One region of the Variovorax sp. P4_B10 genome, then DNA from elsewhere that is predicted to be linked to it. Evidence: riboswitches for the same ligand, from Rfam matches in the RefSeq annotation. Region 1 holds a riboswitch; each other region holds the start of a gene.
What was found. A riboswitch is a leader RNA that binds a small molecule or an ion and turns the genes downstream of it on or off. The one in region 1 is predicted to bind cobalamin.
Positions count from the first base shown of each region.

Region 1 (3,268 bases):
AGCACGGTGTAGCCGCCGAGCTTGACGGTGTTGGCCGCGTCGTCGTAGCGCTTGCTCGAGGTCTGCACCTCGGCGCCCAGCGTCCAGTTGGCGACACGCCAGTCGGCGCCGAAGGTGGCGTGGCGCTGCGCGCGGCGGGCCAGCAGGTGGTCGGTGGCGAGATCGCGCGGGTCCTGGTAGTCGAGCGATGTGCGCAAGGTGACATCGCCGAAGCGGTGGCCGGCCGAGAGCGTCACGCCCTGGTAGCGGGCGCGGGCCGTGCTGGAGTAGCAGCCGAACGACGACGCGCAGCCCTTGAGGGTGCCGTCGAACACGATCAGGTTCTGCACGCGGCTGCGGTAGACGACGATGCCCGCGTGCGTGGCGCCCTGCGAATACTGCAGGCCCAGCTCGACATTGCGGCTCGATTCGGGCTTCAAGCTCGCGAGACCGTATTCGCTGAAGCGCTGGTACAGCGTGGGCACGCGGAAGGCCGTGCCGGCCGATGCGGTGAAGCGCAGCGAGGGCGTGATGGCAAAGCCGTAGGCCGCGCTGCCGGTGGTCTTGCCGCCGAACTCGCTGTCCCTGTCGCGGCGCACATGCAGCTGCAGCGAATGCGGGCCCTGCACGTAGCCGTAGCCGAGCGCAATGGCGTTCTGCGAGCGGTCGCGCGAGAAGAGCTTGGCGGAGGTGGTGGGTGCGTTTTCAAGTGCGTCTTCGCGCCGCTCCAGCGCGGCGGTCACCAGGTGCGGGCCGAAGCGGAATTCGTTCTGGAACAGGTAGCCGCGCAGGTTGGTTTCGGTGCGGTAGAACGAAGGCTGCGTCTTGTAGACCGATTGCGAGTCGCTCACTTGCACGCGGGTGCTGTAGATGTCGTTCCACTTGGCCGACCATGTGAGGCCGGCGGTGCGCAGGGTGTTGTTCGCGATGTCGTTCCTGAACAGGATGGGCGGCTTGGTCCTGAAGCCGACCGTGGCGTCGTAGCCTGCCTCGATGTCGCTCTGGAGCAGCGTGGCATCGAGGCGCTGGTCCGGCGTGATCTGGAAGCCCAGCCTCAGGTTGCCCGAGGTGCTGCGGTAGCCGTCGCGGTCGGGGCTGGTGAAGCCGTCCTTCGAGGGCGTGCGCTTGTTCGCGGGCTGCACGTTGAAGCCCTTGCTTTCCTCGTGCGCGACGCCGAACGAATAATCGAACAGGCCGGACTTGCCGCTGACGCCGCCTTCGATCTTGCGAAGCCCGCGGCTGCCGAAGCCGATGCCTGCATAAGGCGCCACGCCCTCTTCGCCACGCTTGGTGAAGAGCTGGATCACGCCGCCGATGGCATCGGAGCCGTACACCGCGGCGGCCGGGCCGCGCAGCACTTCGATGCGATCGATCTGCGACAGCGGAATGCCTTCCCAGCCGGCACCGCCGGTCGACTGCGAGTCGATGCGCACGCCGTCGAGGTAGACCGCGGTGAAGCGCGTTTCCGCGCCGCGGATGAACAGGCTGGTGGCGTTGCCGACGCCGCCGCTGCGGCTGATCTCGATGCCCGGCAGGCGCGCCAGCACGTCGGCCACGCCGGTGGCGCCGCTGCGCTCGATGGTCTGGCGGTCGATGATGGACACGTCGCCCACCAGGTCGGACAGGGCTTGTGGGGTGCGGTTGGCCGTCACCACCGTTGCGGGCAGCGCCGCCGCTTCCTGCGCATGCGCCAGCGTGGGCAGTTGGATCAATGCAAGGCCGCCGAAGGCCGAAGCCAGCGCGAGCGGCAGGCAGGCGAGACGGCTGCGGCGCGCAGGGGCGCGGCCGCGGGAAAAGGAAACGCAGGAAATCATGGATGAGCCGAACGAACGTCAATGCCCCTTGCCGGCCTCCCCGCCAGCATCTGGGCGCAATGACCGCCCCAGGCAAGAACCGATTCGTTCGTTCGTGCATGCGGCAGCCGCCTTGTTGGCCGGTATCCGGGCTGGCAGCGCGCCCCTGCCGCCTTCCCAGGCACCTGTTTCAGGGCGCCCAGTGGCTGGATGGAGAGGGGTGACGCCTTGCGGCGTCGTCTGCTTGACCGTTGCGGGGGCAGCGCAGGCGGCTTCGGCCTTGTTCCGAATCCCGTCTTCCGGGTTCGGGGGGCGTCCACTCCTGCTTCCCGTTGAACTGCGCCGTGTGAACCACGACGCGAGCACCAACGGGCGGGATTTTAGGCCCTGATGCAACCTCGCTAAGCCGAAAGTTGTGGCCGCCGCGCTACTTGGCGGGTCACTTGGCGGGGCGGACCGCCATCACCTCGATCTCGACCAGGTAGGCCGGATTGGCGAGCGCCGCCACCTGCATCGCCGAGCGCACCGGCAGCTTCGGCTGCGCGGTGGTGCCGAAGAACTGGGTGTAGCCCTCCATGAAGCCGGCGAAGTCCATCTTGTTGTCCTTGGCCGGATCGCCCACCAGGAACACCTGCATCTTCACCACGTCGCCCATCGTCAGGCCCAGGCCGGTGAGGCTTTTCTCGATGGCCTTGAGCACGCCGACGGTCTGTCCCTTGGTGTCGCCGCCATAGGCTGCGGCCGTGTTCTTGGGCGCGGTCGCGTCCTGCAGCGGCGGCACCTGGCCCGAGAGGTACACGTTGGTGAACGAAGACGGAATCTCCACCGCCGCCGAGATCGGGAAGGTGGAGTTCGGAATGCGGTGGCGAATGATTTCATCGGCTGCATTGGCAGCACCGGTGCCGGCTGCGAACAGTGCGGCGACGAGGGCCAGCTTCTTCGTGAGGGAGGTCATGGTCATGGGTGTTGTCTCGGTACAGGGAGGGATGAAGGATCTACCGGATCGCGCAGAGAGGTCAAGGCCGCAGCTTCTTGACGCTTTCCGCGGGAATGGCATCGGGGTACTGGTTGCCGAAATGGGTGCGCGCATAGCCGACCACCGCGGCGATCTGCTCGTCGCTCATCATCTTGCCGAAGGCGGGCATGCCCTTCTGGCCGTTGAGCACCACATAGAGTGCGTACTCCGGGCTCGCGAGCCTCGGGTTCGATGCGAGCGCAGGATAGGCGCCGGCCCCCTTCGCGCCCTGCCCCTGCGCCATGTGGCAGCCCTGGCAGGTGGCACGGTAGATCGATTCGCCCGAGCTCTCCTGGAACCTGGGGCCGACGGAAAACACGGGCTCGGGCGATGGCGACTGCGCGAACGCGTGCCCGCCCATCGAGGCCAGCGCACCGAGCGAAAGGCCGAGCAGTGCGTGCTTGATGAAGGTCGTGATGCTGTTGTTCATGGTGGGTATGTCCTTCGCTCGGCTCTCAGGCGACGGCGCGGGCGTGCAGCC
Region 1 is NZ_JBFUHN010000048.1:5,271-8,538, forward strand. It holds gene AC1DXX_RS21300 (TonB-dependent receptor domain-containing protein) at 1-1,793, opposite strand, end outside; cobalamin riboswitch at 1,894-2,156, opposite strand; gene AC1DXX_RS21305 (RidA family protein) at 2,212-2,733, opposite strand; gene AC1DXX_RS21310 (c-type cytochrome) at 2,789-3,217, opposite strand; gene AC1DXX_RS21315 (flavin monoamine oxidase family protein) at 3,243-3,268, opposite strand, start outside.

Region 2 (3,268 bases), on a different contig from region 1:
AGATGATCGAAACCGCCCGCACGCTCAATCCGTCGGTCCAGACCGTGATCCGCAGCCACAACGAGCACGAGGCCCGGCTGCTCACGCAGGAAGCGGCGGTCACCGTCTTCCTCGGCGAGCAGGAACTGGCTCAGGCCATGGCCCGCGACGTGGTGCAGCGTGCGGTTTCGATGGCCGTCCCGGCCTCCGCACCGGTTCAGAGGTCTTCGATGACCAGCGTGCGGTAGCGCTGCGCGATGGAGTAGGGCACGGTACGCACCTGTTCCATCAGGCGGGTCGCAGCCGCTTCATCTCTTGTCCTGACCAGGAGACCCGTGTGGCCCTCGCGCGCCAGCTTGGTGTAGGCGCGCACCGTGGCGGCGTCAGTGCCGGCGGAGGGCAGGGGGTTGTCCGAGTCTCTGACGGTGGGTGTGATTTCTTCCAGCACCGTCTGGGGGGGGAGCAGATAGACCTCGTCGCCGCTCATGCCTTTCTCGATCAGCCGATGGCCGATGCGATTGGCGTCCTCTGCGCTCGGGAACATCACCATCGAATAACCGGTCGGATAGAAAGCACCCCCGATACTCGACCGCATGCGGGGTTCAAGAGTGAAATGCTTCATGCTTGCCTCCTGGTTCTTTTGGAAGGTCCCTGACAACAACATTAGGCCGCCCGGCGCGCAAGCTCTGTAGGAGAAGCCCGGAAGCTGTCAACCGCACCCATCTTCCGTCCATTTGACAGAAATACCAGCATGCCCCGCATTTCCATGCCCTCACCCAGAAACATCGCACTGACCGTCCACGAACTGGAGGAGGGCGAGTTCTATTGGGTGCTGATGGAGGCGGTGGAGGGTGACGTCCCCAGCGCGGAGCACCACATCTACGAGCCGCTGGAGGCCGCCCACGACCCGTATGCCAGCTATTCCAACGCGCTGGTGGCGGGTGTCGCGGTGCTGCGCCGGCTGTTCGGCGCGGACGGAAAACCCGTCTGAGTCCCGCGGGGACGGGGCCTGCTTTCGGGCCGCTCCCTATAATCCCGCGGGCCTGGTGCGGCAGTTCTTCTTAACTGACGCCGCCACGCACACGGTTCGAAGGTGCCCCGCATGCCATTCAGTGGCCTGGGGGTTAAACGGGAAGCAGGTGCGCTGCGTCTTCACGGACGCATCCATTCCTGCGCTGCCCCCGCAACGGTCAGCGGATCTGGAAACCCTCGCGCCAATGCCCCTGTCGGCATTGGCAGCCACTGCGCCTCGGCGTGGGAAGGCGAGGGTTTCGGCTCCGATGCGCACTCATCCTGCCCATCGGAGCGCTCCGCGAGCCCGGATACCGGCCTTCGCAACCGCCTTCGGACGCTGCGGGAGTGCGGGTCCGGGCATGCCGCTTCGCCCTCGCGTGAACCGGCCCGCCCTTCGCCGCATCCCTCGACGTCCGCATTCGGTCAGGAGCCTGCGGGGACGCAGGTCGGAGGAGAAGTCACATGGGTCATGCATCGCCGGCGCGCGATCGCACGGGCGCGCCGCTGCAATGGGCACGCCTTTCGGGTCTTTCACTGGGTTTGGGACTGGCTTTCGGGCCGGGCAGCGCCTTGGCGCAGTCGGGTGAAGCGCCGAACAACAGCAACAACAGCCTCGCGCCGGTGCAGGTCGAGGCCACCCGGCACACGCCGCTGGCCATCGACGAGCCCTCGCACACCGGCAGCCGGCTGGGCCTCACGCCGCTGGAAACGCCGGCGAGCATCGAGGTGCTGAGCGGCGACACCATCCGCGCGCGCGGCGACGTGTCGGTCGTCGAGGCCGTGACCCGCGCCACCGGCATCACCGCCACGCCCGGCCCCGGCAACGGCGGCACGGCGATGGCGGCGCGCGGCTTCACGGGCCACGGCTCGGTGATGCAGCTGTTCGACGGCACGCGCCTCTACGCGGGCGCCGGCACCGTCACCTTTCCCTTCGACACCTGGTCGGTCGACCGCATCGAGGTGCTGCGCGGCGCCGCGTCGGTGATGTTCGGCGAGGGCGCCATCGGCGGCGCGATCAACGTGGTGCCCAAGAAGCCCATGCGCGGCCCGATCCAGAACGAGGCGCTCGTGACCGTGGGTTCGGATGCCACCCGGCAGGTCGCTTTCGGCAGTGGCGGCGCCATCAACGACATGCTCTCCTACCGCTTCGACATCAGCCACCGCAAGACCGACGGCTTCATGCTGCGCGGCGAGGCCGAGAGCCTGGCGGTGGGCGCGGCCGTGCGGCTCGATGTGTCGCCGCAGCTGCAGTTCACGCTGTCGCACGACGAGGGCCGCCAGTCGCCGCAGCGCTACTACGGCGTGCCGTTGATCAACGGCCGCGTCAGCAGCCTGAACCGCGCGCAGAACTACAACCTCGACGATGCCGAGATCAAGTACCGCGACCGCTGGACCCGCCTGGACGCCCAATGGACGCCCAACGACGCCGTCACCGTGCGCAACCAGCTCTACCGGCTCGACAGCAAGCGCCACTGGCGCAACAGCGAAACCTACACCTACAGCGCCATCACCGGCCGCGTCACTCGCGGCGACTACCTGGAAATCGGCCACGACCAGGAGCAGATCGGCAACCGCACCGACGCCACCTTCAAGCACACGCTCTTCGGCCTGGCCAACCAGGTGCTGGTGGGCTTCGATGCGAACCGCATCGACTTCCTGCACACCAACGATTCGCCCTATGGCGGCCGTTCGGTGGTCGACCCCTTCGTCTTCAACCCCGGCTACTACGCTTCGCCGGTGGCCTACACGCCGCGCTACAAGACCAAGACCAGCACCTACGCCTTCTTCGCCGAAGACAAGCTGGCCTTCAACGAGCAGTGGTCGGTGGTGGGCAGCCTGCGCTGGGACCACGCGAAGGTTGCGCGCACCGACCTGCAGAACGCCGCCAACAACCTCCAGAAAACCTTCGAGTACGCCACCGGCCGCCTCGGCGTGGTGTACGCGCCCGATGCCTCGCAGTCGTTCTACGCCCAGGTGGCGCGTGCGGCCGATCCGTTGACCTCGGTGATCAGCACATCGACCACGCAAGCGCCGTTCGAGTTGAGCACCGGCAAGCAGGTCGAGATCGGCTACAAGCGCCAGCTGGCCGACGGCCGCGGCGCATGGACCGTGGCGGCCTACCGCATCGAGAAGGACAAGCTGCTCTCGCGTTCTGCGAACGACCCGACCATCACGCAGCAGGTCGGCAAGCAGTCGTCCGAAGGCATCGAGGCCACGCTCGACCTGGCGCTGACCTCCACGCTCAGGCTCGAAGCCAACGTCGCCAAGCTGCGCG
Region 2 is NZ_JBFUHN010000084.1:21,084-24,351, reverse strand. It holds gene AC1DXX_RS28075 (cation:proton antiporter domain-containing protein) at 1-227, shown strand, start outside; gene AC1DXX_RS28070 (hypothetical protein) at 197-601, opposite strand; gene AC1DXX_RS28065 (hypothetical protein) at 746-970, shown strand; cobalamin riboswitch at 1,055-1,327, shown strand; gene AC1DXX_RS28060 (TonB-dependent receptor) at 1,456-3,268, shown strand, end outside.
Region 2: it holds a riboswitch for cobalamin, as region 1 does, so the genes downstream of both, AC1DXX_RS28060 (TonB-dependent receptor) here and AC1DXX_RS21300 (TonB-dependent receptor domain-containing protein) in region 1, are expected to answer to the same signal.

Region 3 (3,268 bases), on a different contig from region 1:
CGATCGCACTCGGGCGCTCGAACTGGTTGTTCGCGGGCTCGCTGCGGGCGGGGCAACGCGCGGCCGCGGTGATGAGCTTGATCCAGTCGGCCAAGCTGAACGGGCTCGATCCGTACGCGTACTTAAAGGCCGTCCTGCAGCGCCTGCCCACGCACAAAGCGCGTCTCGTGGGGGAGTTGCTGCCGCATCGCTGGACGCCAGGCTAGACCGCCGAGAGGGAAGGCCTCAACTCTGACATATCTCTCCAGAATCCAGTCGCAATCGAAAGGACTTCCAGCCTCCTGGAGGGTCCCACTCAGCATCGCCAAAGATCTCGCCGTCTTGGACTCGGTGAATGACGACACCATCGATTCCAAGCCCTGACCTCCGCCACAAGAGTTGGCCAGCGCCGTCGAAGCGCAGCAACTCTGAAGCCGATGCGACCAGCACCGACGAACCAAGATTGGGCGACTCAAGATCCAAAGTCGTGAATACATGGCCGAAGTAGCCGTCGAGCGAGTGCGATGCCAAGCTCGCCGTCTTGGGCGAGAACACCGCAACTTGCTGACCGTAGCCGATGTAAACCAGTTCGCCGATGCAGCGTACGTCTTGAAAGCAAGATTGGCCAACGCTTGCGAACAAATCGACTCGCCATCGAACCTCCGATCCCACGCTGATCCCGACTGCCGTGGCTGCACGCTCCGTTGATCCAGAAGGGTTCCCGAGTACAGCGCAACCGGCGTCCTGCCAGTTGCTGATGTCCTCGGTGGCAATGAAGGTCGCTTGCAGGCTCATTCGCATCAGTCTAATGGGGCAGGTCGGCTGGTCCGTCAACACGGATTGCTCGGACGCTTACAGCCCGCCTCCCTATGTTCAAACTGCGCGCCACGCTCATCAGTCAAGGCTGCGATGATGCTGGCCGCGTATGAACCAGTCAGCGGGCACGGGATGCTCCGAGCCACAATTGCAACTCAGCCGCGGCTTCGCATACATCGCCGTGCGGCAACGGTAAGGTGCGGAACGACTCCTTGATGCTCGCCTTCGACGGGCAGAAAATCCGGGAAAGCTTCGACAAGAGCCATGGTCATGGCGACGAACGGCGCAGAGGACTACGACGATGCCTACTACGCGAAGAATCCAGGCTCGGCCGAAGCCTCGGAGGGCCAGCCCTTGCCGGTCTGGCGCGCGCATTGGTCGACGGCACGGAACTCTATGCCGATCCCGCCTCGGGCAGGGTGCTGTTGCGGGTCGACAGGTCGGGGCGATGGCAGCGGGGTTCATGTACCAGGGATTGCACAGCCTCGATTTCGGGCCGCTGCGCGAACGACCTTGGTTGCGCGAGGCGTCGGTGCTGATCCTGTCAGCCCTGGGCATCGCCTTGTGCATCACATCGTGCGTCATCGGCTGGCGCGCCCTGGTGCCCAAGGCGGCGGCGCGTAAGACAACCGGGCGGCGCACCGCATGAGTGGAGGTGTTCCGCTATGATCAGTCCGTTGGTGCTCGTTTCGTCCTTCCGGTCGAAGCAGTTCAACGGGAATCAGGAGGGGTGGTGCGGCAAGCCATCGCGCGCCCTAACCTGAGCTGCCCCCGCAACGGTAAGCGAACGTGAGCCCTCGTGCTCGCCGCTCGTGTCTATAGCCCACTAGGTCAATCCGCGCAATCTGCGCTGCCTGGGAAGGGAACACGGGTCGTCTTCGCCAGCCCGGATACCGGCCAACGAGGCGGCGCGCTGTGCGAACGGCGCGCCTTGTGGTGCGTACCTGCGGGGAAGCGGGTGAGCATGGCTGGCGCGGTATTTTCTCTATGACACGCATCCCCTTCAGGCGACATGGCCCTGGCTCACGCCCGCTGTGCGATGGCGTCCATGCGCTGCGAGTGGCCGGGAGGCCGATGAAGGCCGAGGGATGATTGCACCCGCAGCCTTCCGCTGTCCCGCGCTGCTGGTCACGGCCCCGGCCTCGGGCCAAGGCAAGACCACCGTCACTGCCGCTTTGGCGCATTGGCATCGCAGCAAGGGCCGGCGCGTGCGCGTGTTCAAGACCGGGCCGGATTTTCTCGACCCCATGGTCCTCGAGCGTGCCAGCGGCGCGCCGGTGCAGCAGCTCGACTTGTGGATGGGGGGAGAGGCGCACTGCGGCGAGCTCTTGCACCGTGCGGCTGCAGAGGTCGACCTGATCCTGGTCGAAGGCGCGATGGGGCTGCACGATGGAACGCCGTCGAGTGCCGATCTGGCGCTGCATTTCGGACTGCCGGTACTGGCCGTGATCGATGCATCGTCGATGGCGCAGACCTTTGGCGCAGTCGCCCACGGGCTGGCGACCTATCGCCCCGGCCTGCAGCTGGCGGGCGTGCTGGCCAATCGCGTGGGCAGCGCGGGCCATGCGCAGATGGTGCGCGAGAGCCTGCCGGCCGGCATGGCCTGGTACGGCGCGCTGCCGCGCGGCGGGCACTACGCGTTGCCGTCGCGTCACCTCGGCCTCGTGCAGGCCGGCGAGGTCGACGACATCGCCGAGCGCATCGGAGCCGCCGCGCTTGCGCTTGCCGAGCACGGGGCGCTGCCGATGCCGCCTGCCGTGGATTTCAACGCGCCGCTGCGCTCGGCTTCGGATTCAGGTCTGCCCGTCTCGCTCGCCGGCGTGACGATCGCCATCGCGCAAGATGCCGCCTTCTCGTTCGTCTACTCCGCCAATCTCGACCTCCTGCGTACCCTGGGCGCGCAACTCCGTTTCTTTTCGCCGCTGGCCAACGAACCGGTGCCGCAAGAGGCGCACGCGCTGTACCTTCCGGGCGGTTACCCGGAACTGCACTTGCAAGCGCTGGCCGGCAATGCAGCGACGCGCGAATCCATCGCTGCGCACCATGCCGCGGGTCGCCCGATGGTCGCGGAGTGCGGCGGCATGCTGGTGCTGCTGGAGTCGCTGAGCGACGCTGCCGGCCACAAGGCGCCCATGCTGGGTTTGCTGCCCGGGCAGGGCGCGATGTCCGACCGGCTCGTCAATCTCGGCATGCACAGTCTGGAGTTGCCCGAAGGCGAGGTCCGCGGCCACACTTTTCATCACGCCCGCATCGACACGCGCACGCCGGCTGCACTGCACACGCGGGCCCGGCGCCACCACGGCCAAGCCGAAGCGGTCTTCCGCCAGAAACGCCTTTTCGCGTCCTTCATGCATCTGTACTTTCCGAGCAATCCGGCGGCCATCGCCGCGTTGTTCAAGCCCTGATCGCGCGCTGGCAACGCCGCACGCGACCCCACAGAACCACCACAGCCCATGCAAACCTCGACTTCCAC
Region 3 is NZ_JBFUHN010000030.1:6,759-10,026, forward strand. It holds partial or broken gene tnpC (IS66 family transposase) at 1-206, shown strand, start outside; gene AC1DXX_RS15520 (hypothetical protein) at 226-774, opposite strand; gene AC1DXX_RS15525 (hypothetical protein) at 1,259-1,444, shown strand; cobalamin riboswitch at 1,457-1,711, shown strand; gene AC1DXX_RS15530 (cobyrinate a,c-diamide synthase) at 1,884-3,200, shown strand.
Region 3: it holds a riboswitch for cobalamin, as region 1 does, so the genes downstream of both, AC1DXX_RS15530 (cobyrinate a,c-diamide synthase) here and AC1DXX_RS21300 (TonB-dependent receptor domain-containing protein) in region 1, are expected to answer to the same signal.